2 regions of the Alteromonas sp. CH_MED4-4 genome follow, and region 1 is predicted to be linked to the other one. Evidence: predicted binding sites of a transcription regulator. Region 1 holds the regulator's gene; the other holds the start of a gene.
What was found. The regulator LexA, encoded in region 1, represses DNA repair genes until DNA is damaged. The targets are predictions, from matches to a motif close to TACTGTATNNNNATACAGTA.
Positions count from the first base shown of each region.

Region 2: the regulator LexA is predicted to act here: its motif matches at 2,665-2,684, upstream of uvrD (DNA helicase II).

Region 1 covers NZ_JAYMEU010000003.1:142,745-147,184, reverse strand. Annotated here, with positions in the region: gene ctaD (cytochrome c oxidase subunit I) at 1-376, opposite strand, end outside; gene coxB (cytochrome c oxidase subunit II) at 386-1,549, opposite strand; gene lexA (transcriptional repressor LexA) at 2,132-2,758, opposite strand; gene WA381_RS03470 (COG1470 family protein) at 2,871-4,440, opposite strand, start outside.
Region 2 covers NZ_JAYMEU010000006.1:106,856-111,295, forward strand. Annotated here, with positions in the region: gene WA381_RS06280 (GGDEF domain-containing response regulator) at 1-391, opposite strand, end outside; gene uvrD (DNA helicase II) at 434-2,605, opposite strand; gene cysE (serine O-acetyltransferase) at 3,069-3,875, shown strand; gene WA381_RS06295 (sensor domain-containing diguanylate cyclase) at 3,973-4,440, opposite strand, start outside.

The sequences.
Region 1 (4,440 bases):
GCGGTAACGCCATGTCAGGGGCGCCGATCATCATGGGAATAAGCCAGTTTGCGAGCCCAGTAAAGGCTGGCATTACTGCACCAAATACCATGATAAGCCCGTGTACCGTAGTCATTTGGTTAAAGAAGTTTGGCTCTACAATTTGTAGACCGGGTTGGAATAGTTCAGCGCGGATCACCATGGCCATCGCACCACCAACTAAAAACATAATAAAGGCAAACCACAGGTAAAGTGTGCCTATGTCTTTATGGTTAGTGGTAAACAACCAACGCGTTATCCCTTTAGGAATATGATCGTGGTGTTCATGGTCATCATGTAGGTGACCGTCATGAGGCGCAGAGGTATCTGGCGAAATAACTTCAGTTGCTTTGCTCATTGTCTGCTCCTAGTTTCCGTTTGCCACTGCGTTGACATCTTTGGCTTGAACCATATCGCCAGTTTTATTGCCCCAGGCATTTCGCTCGTAAGTGACTACGGCGGCAATTTCCTTAAGACTTAGCATTTTTCCAAACGCTTGCATGGCTGTTCCTGACTTTCCATGCAGCACGATGTCAATGTGACCTTGCTGATCTTCTAGTGCCATCTTGCTGCCTTTTAATGCCGGGAACACGCCAGGTAAACCTTCACCATTTGGCATATGGCAAGCAGCGCACGTTGCGTTGTATACTCGCTCGCCCTCTTTCATCAGTTCATCCATAGACATATTCATAGAAAGTAGACGCTGCTCTTCTTCTTTTGCTTTACGAACAATCTCTTCTTGTTCGCCCATCCACTTTTCAAACTCGGCGGGTTCTTTAGCAATTACCACAACCGGCATATAGCCATGGTCTTTACCACAAAGCTCTGCGCACTGTCCGCGATAAATACCCGGCTCATTCACCTTGGCCCAAGACTCGTTAATAAAGCCGGGGTTGGCATCTTTTTTCACGGCAAAGTCAGGAACCCACCAAGAGTGGATAACGTCGTCAGAGGTAATAAGAAAGCGTACTTTTTTCCCAGTAGGAATAACCAAGGGACGGTCAACTTCCAGCAGGTAGTTATCTGTTTTCTGAAATTTGTTTTCTATTTGCTCGCGCTGAGTGGCGAGTAAAGAATAAAACTCTACATCGCTATCCATGTACTTGTAATGCCATTTCCATTGAGAGCCTGTTACTAACACCGTCATGTCAGGCTCAGACGTGTCTTCCATAGCAATTAGGGTATTCGCTGCGGGTACCGCCATGAAAATAAGAATAAGGAAAGGAATAACGGTCCAAGCAATTTCCACCTTCACGTTTTCGTGAAAATTAGCTGGCTTGGCGCCACGGGACTTTCTATGTAGATACATTGAGGCGAACATCACGCCAAAAACTACAACCGCGATACCTACACAAATGAAGAACATCAACATATGGAGGTCGTATACCTGCCCACTGATGTCGGTAGCACCGCGTCTCAAATTAAGCGAAGAGGCTTCTTCGCTTGCTTCTTGCGCAAAAAGCAAAGGGGAAAAAAGCAAAATTGGTATACTAGAACACCATTTTGCGAAAACGGTCGTTAGTTGTTTCACTCAGCACCTCCGTAATGGCGTGGTCAAAGACGCTGATTAATTTGCGCGATGCCCTACCAAATGGTTTGCGAACGATTGACCCATAACCTCAACTTGTAAAACAAATTTAGAGTCATTGTTATTATTTTGTTAATCTCTGTATAAGAATTGCGCAATAATGTCGCGCCGTCTAGTCTTTTCTATTAAAAATTTAACGAAGTGGTTAATTTTTAATCATTTACTAAAATGGTCGCGGGGATTTCAAGTGCAAAAAAGAGAAAGCGATTGCTGTGGGATGCCCTTGGAATCAAACAGGCATTTTGAACACGGGGTTAAAGTAAATGCTCGACTAACTAGTTAAGAAATCAATAAGTAATCGATGACTCAATGTCGATTTCAAACAAAATTCACAATAAAAAATGGAAAATACTTGAAGCATTCATAGAAAGAATAACGTGAGTAATGATAAAAATAAGCGCGCAGAAAACCAACAGGTTTGCTGGGCAGGATAAAACCTAAGTTGGCAGATTGAAGAAAAAAACAGGAACAAAAGACATAAAAAAAGCGGCTAACGCGCCGCTTTTATACAAACAAGCTAAAATACTACATCCAGTCAGCGTTTCTGATCACACCCACCGCAATGCCTTCTATCGCAAAATGTTCAGTCGCTAAATCAACTTTTATTGGTGCAAACTCATCATTCTCAGCATGAAGCAATACTTCACGCCCGCGTTTCTCTAGACGCTTTACGGTGACGTCTTCATCTACACGCGCCACAACCACCTGACCGTTGTGAACATCAGTGGTGCGATGAACAGCGAGAAGATCACCGTCTAAAATACCAATGTCTTTCATGCTCATACCGTTAACGCGTAGCAAAAAGTCGGCATGGGGTTGAAACAGTGCAGGATCGACTTTGTAGTGCGATTCAACATGCTCTTGCGCCAAGATCGGCTCACCGGCTGCAACACGCCCAATTAACGGTAGGCCTTCTTCTTCTTGTGCGTCGTTATCAAGAGGGATATTGAGCTTAATGCCACGAGACGTACCAGGCAAAATTTCAATCACGCCTTTACGCGCCAATGCTTTCAAATGTTCCTCTGCTGCATTAGCAGAACGAAAGCCAAGCTGACGGGCTATTTCCGCACGAGTAGGCGGCATTCCCGTTTCTAACATGGTTGTTTTAATAAGTTCTAAAACTTCGGTTTGTCGAGCTGTGAGTGGGCGCATAAAAGACCTGTCTGTTCATACAGTTCCTGTAAGTATATACACCTAAAACTAAATAACAAGCACTTGCCGCGTCTTTTGCGATCTGCAATAGCCTACGACAAGTGCTTTCCTCTTATTTTACGAGAAGAGCCATGTTCGGGTTACTAATTTGTAACTCCAGCTCCCCATCACTATTTTGACGTGTGCGCATGCCTTCAACATTATCGAGCCCAAGTCCAGGGCTTTGCCACACCACATTGCCTTTATTATCAACCTCAACCACGCGATATGCGATGCTGTCATAATAATTGTACGAATAGTCATTCTCGTTAGGCTGGTAGATAGCGAGAATCGACTGATTAGACGACGTCGTTGGAACAGCCGCTATATACTGAGGGTAGAATGACGGTGCTATAGCGTCTTTGAGTTCTAATGCATCGCTCGCCACGTCATAAACATTGATGGTGTTGTAGTTTCTATTTAAACACGCAAATTCAAGTTCGCTATCACTATCAAAATTTACCGTGAGCAATTGGTCACAATTGGTTTCCAATTCATTCAATCCAACAAATTCACCATCCTGCATTTTATAGAGCTTGAGCGAACTATAGCCCCCAACAGCAAAATAATGCACACCGTCTTTTTCAGAGGCAGCAAGCGCATTAATTGAAAAATCGTTAATGATTGAGTCGATAAGCACCTGATTCTCGATATCAAACGCTTTAAGTCGATTGTTCTCAATAATAACTGCATCGGCGTAACTATCGTTATTTACGTCAATGGCTTCAATAAACGAAATTTCACTATTCTGATTATTGTTCAGTGTCCACTGAATAGCGTTATCTGTAAGTCTCACGACATTAAACGACGAACTATAATCCAGTGCCCCTATTAGTAACTCACCCACACCGTCATTGTTGTAGTCTGTAACGACCGGTTTGCTATAGTTATAGACATCTTCGCCAACCTCAGCACTTATCGCAAAGTTATCCTCTTTATCTACCGATAAAATCTGAATAGATGATTCGTAACTACTTGTATCGCTAACAAAGACGGCTCTTTCATCATTATCGCCATAAGGTGCCCAACCCGCGGCATGATATCTACTCGCGCGCGGCGCACCTTTTATATCTGATAAGGCATATTCACCGTTGGCATCTTGTTGCGCTACTAAAATTTGATTCTCACCAGTCCAAATAATGTCGTCCACATTGTCATTGTCTAAATCGTCAATGAGAAGTGACATGCCACTGTAAGTGTTGTGGTTAAGAGCCCACTGCTCAGAGATTTGTCCCGCTTCTAATGCAAAACCTCTAACTTGTCCCCACTGACACTCGGAGACAACCACTATTCCTTCTGTAGCTGGGCTTTCTTTACTATAGGCGATATCACAAATGTCACCATGTTCCGCCGTTGCCAAACTGCTTTTCGATACTGCTGAGTAGATTGAGATATCATTCCAACTATCGGCACCGATGATTTCATCTACACCATCGTTATTCATATCACCCAGCACAACAAATGCGTCGCTGAACCCGCTACCGTATAGCCATTGGTTGGCACCGCTTTCGATATCAAATACATAACCATTGTTCGTTACCATTTCTATCGATGCGTCATCATCTACGTTACCAAAAGCAAGGTTATTGACGCCGTCAATATCGTACTGTTGCAACTGCTCACCTGTGCGAACATCTACAATG
Region 2 (4,440 bases), on a different contig from region 1:
CCACGACGACACCAGTAGACTTGTTTTTTTCTAATCGGCTAATAAGACGATTGAGGTAGTCGTAGTTCTGCGAATTTTCTTTGGGAATGTAATCGACAACGTCACGTTCTAGGACTTTATCGCGAATAGCGCTATCTAAACTTTCTGTTGTAGCAATGGTGGGAATGAAAGACTCAACAGTAAAGTCGATGGCTTCGCCTTTTGGTGCATCGGGAAGCGAGTATGCAACAATAGCACACAGAAAGGTTTCCGGCATATTTTGCGAAAACCGTGCTTTGCCTTCTGTCAGCGACGTTGCGCCAACGGGGGTAAGACCAGCCCGGCGTACTAATTTCGCTATAAGTTCAAGGTTGCCTTCACCATTTTCGATGATCAGCACGTGTTGCTGCATACATTTCAACTTAGGTTTAGGCTACCTTGCCTATTAATAATGTTACGCTTTCTCCAGCTTTGCGTAAGCAAGTACCAGCCATTTGCTGCCAAATTCGTCGAAGTTTACTTGAACTCGACCGTGCTCACCACTCCCTTCGTAGTTAAGTACGATCCCTTCGCCAAATTTACGGTGTACAACTCGCTCACCTAAACTAAAGCCCGTTTCTTCAAAACTGGCGTGCGACGTCGCTTGGCTAAAGCGGTTGTGCACGGGCCGCGAAATAGTCGATTTCAGTCTAACCTCTTCAACGCAGTCTGCTGGCATTTCGCGAATAAATCGAGAAGCAGTATGATACTTATCTTGGCCATAGAGTCGACGACTTTCTGCATAAGTAATATACAACTTTTGCATTGCTCTGGTCATACCAACATAGCAAAGTCTGCGTTCCTCTTCCATTCGACCTGGCTCGTCGTTAGTCATTTGGCTAGGGAACATGCCTTCTTCTACACCTGCTAAGAATACCAGTGGAAATTCAAGGCCTTTAGCGGTGTGAATGGTCATCATTTGCACGGCATCCTGGTCTTTATCCGCCTGGGTTTCACCTGCTTCCAGCGACGCATGAGCTAGAAAGGCTGCCAGAGGCGACATTTCTTCGGCTTCTTCAGGCACGATAAAAGTTTTACATGCAGTAACCAATTCTTCTAAGTTTTCTAGACGTGCTTGGGCCTTTTCTCCGCGCTCTGCTTGGTACATGGCGTACAGACCAGACTGGCGAATAGCCTTATCGGCTTGTTGGTCAAGGGGCTCATCTAACGTGGATTGCTCTAGCTCAGTAATTAGCAACACGAAGCTTTGCATAGCATTTAGCGCGCGGCCTTTAAAGCCACCTTCATTAATGAGCAACTGACACGCCTGCCACATTGAACAGTTGTGCATTCGCGCGGTGTCGCGCACTTGCGATAAGGTTTTCTCACCAATACCGCGACTTGGGGTGTTTACTACACGCTCGAAAGCTGCATCGTCGTGCGGGTGGCTCACCATACGCATATAGCCAAGGGCGTCTTTAATCTCTTGGCGTTCGAAGAAGCGCAGACCGCCGTATATGCGATACGCCAGCCCTTCGTGCAGCAAGGCTTCTTCCAGTACTCGAGACTGGGCGTTGTTTCGATAAAGAATAGCGGTATCAGTAAGGGCGTTGCCTTGATTAAGCCAATCTTTGATTTTCGAAACAATAAAGCGCGCTTCATCTAGCTCGTTGAAACCCGCATATACAGAAATCAGCTCGCCTTGCGCGTCTTCCGTCCAAAGTTCTTTCCCTAAACGGCCCGTATTGTTGTCGATAACCGTGTTCGCCGCTTTAAGAATGTTTCCTGTAGAGCGGTAATTCTGCTCAAGGCGAATAGTAGTAGGCTCGTTGAAGTCTTTCAGGAAGTGCTGAATATTATCTACGTTCGCGCCGCGCCAGCCGTAAATAGACTGATCGTCGTCGCCAACAATCATAATGTTATTATTACCACCACTACACAGCATACGAAGCCATGCGTATTGGATATTGTTGGTATCTTGGAATTCGTCTACTAACACTGCACGGAAACGACGTTGATAGTGGGCTAATACTTCTGGGTTTTTAGCCCATAATTCATGTGCGCGTAGCAACAGTTCAGCAAAATCTACCAAGCCTGAACGGTCACAAGCGTCTTGATATGCCGCATAGACTTCGCGCATGGTCTTTTGAATATGATCGCCGTGGGTTTCAATGTGCTGAGGGCGCAAGCCTTCGTCTTTGTTGCCATTTATGTACCACTGAATTTGACGAGGCGCCCAATGCTTTTCGTCTAGGTTCATGGCCTTCAGAATGCGGCGAATAAGTCGATACTGATCATCCGAATCAATTATCTGAAAATTCTCAGGCAAGTTGGCTTCTGCATGATGCGCGCGTAACAGGCGGTGTGCAAGCCCGTGGAAGGTACCAATCCACATATTGTGCAGGCTGCGACCCATCAACGACTCTATTCGGCCGCGCATTTCTTTGGCTGCTTTATTGGTAAAGGTCACTGCCAAAATAGAAAAAGGGGCGATGTTTTCGACTTCCATTAACCACGCAATGCGATGCACTAATACGCGGGTTTTACCACTGCCCGCGCCAGCCAAAACTAGGGCGTTAGATAGTGGGGCTGCTACTGCTTCACGCTGTTTGTCGTTTAGCTCGTCTAGCAGTCGAAATACATCCATAGTGTGGTACCTGTTAGTTGATAGTGTTATACATTCAGCAGCGCGCTATTATGCCACCTGCCTGTTAATTTATACAGTCCAGTTTTTCCCAGTGAAGATAAATTTCAACGGCATTATACGTTCGTGTGCAATCATGATTTTAAGTATTATTTAATGAAAGATACGAGCGCTCTGAACGTTCTATTAAATTAATGGAAGCACTCAGTTAGACGCAGCGAGAGAGCAGAGTGCTTTAACGATGTGTACATGTACGATACGGTTATTAGCTATAACGAATTAATTCGATAAATTGATCGAATTATGCGCTTGGTCGGTATCACATCGGTATTGCATCACATCAAACTCAGGTAAACTTTTACGCGTTCCCTTTTGTCAGCATAGATATGCCCAGCAAGGAACAAGTTTAGATCGCTTACCCAATTTTCTGATAGAACACAGCATTTTTATATAACGGGACATGCTCATGACCGCACTTACAACGCCCATCGATTTTTGGTCTACGCTAAAACAAGAAGCGCAAGTTGTTGCTGAAAAAGAGCCTTTGCTGTCTAGCTATGTGCATGCCAGTGTTCTTGCACATCACAACTTTGAATCGTCGCTTAGTTTTATTCTGTCGAACAAAATGGCAGACGACGTCATGCCTGCGCTCGCCATTCGCGAAGTTTTCGATGAAGCTTACTTACTTGAGCCAGGCATCAGCGAAGCGGCTATTGCTGACATTCTAGCGATTAAGGCGCGGGATGCGGCGGTCAACGATTACCTTACTCCCTTACTTCACTTTAAAGGTTTTCATGCTGTGCAAGTACACCGCATGGCGCATTACCTTTGGGTTCATGGGCGTCATCAGCTTGCTTTATTCTTACAAAGCCGCAACTCGGCAAGCTTTGGTGTAGATATCCACCCTGCTGCGCGTATAGGTAAAGGCGTCATGTTTGACCATGCAACTGGCATTGTAGTGGGCGAAACTGCAGTGGTTGAAGACAACGTATCTATTTTGCAGAGCGTTACATTAGGTGGTACCGGTAACGAGTCGGGCGACCGCCACCCTAAAATTCGCCAAGGCGTGTTAATTGGCGCTGGCGCCAAGATCCTTGGAAATATTGAGATAGGTGAAGGCTCAAAAGTAGGCGCTGGTAGCGTTGTACTCAATAGTGTTCCAGCTCACGTTACTGTGGTGGGTGTTCCAGCTAAAGTGGTTGGGAGACCGGTTTGTCAAAGCCCATGTGAATCCATGCGCCAAAACGTACTAGAAGATAACTCCCACGTATAAAATTGGGGTCAGAGTACATTTCTGCTTTCGTAATAATGGGGTCAGAGTACATTTTTGTCTTCAGCGTATTTGAGCGATTAAATGTACTCTGACCCCATTATTTGAGGGTTATTGTGTTGCCGCCTTTTTCTTTTGATGCGTAGAGTGCCCGATCGGCGCGCTGAATGAGCGTCTCGAGTGTATCGCTTTGCTGCATAAGAGTGACGCCGAAGCTCGATGACAATGACACTTCTGAAATAACGATTGCGTTTATACCTTCACGTACCTTTTCCACCAAATTAAGGGCGTTTTGCTCGCTGATATTAGGCAGAAGCAGTACAAATTCGTCGCCGCCGAAACGGGCAAAAACATCAGCTTTACGCACAATATCCTTCGTCACCTGACTTAATCGGCGCAATGCGTTGTCGCCGTCTACATGGCCTAATTCGTCGTTAATACGTTTAAACTTATCTAAATCAAACATAACGAAATAAAGCGAGCTTCCAGATTCACGGCTCTGAGCCATTTCTAGTGCGCTGCGCTGGGCCAAATACTCCCGCGTATAAGCTTGGGTTAAGGTATCCAC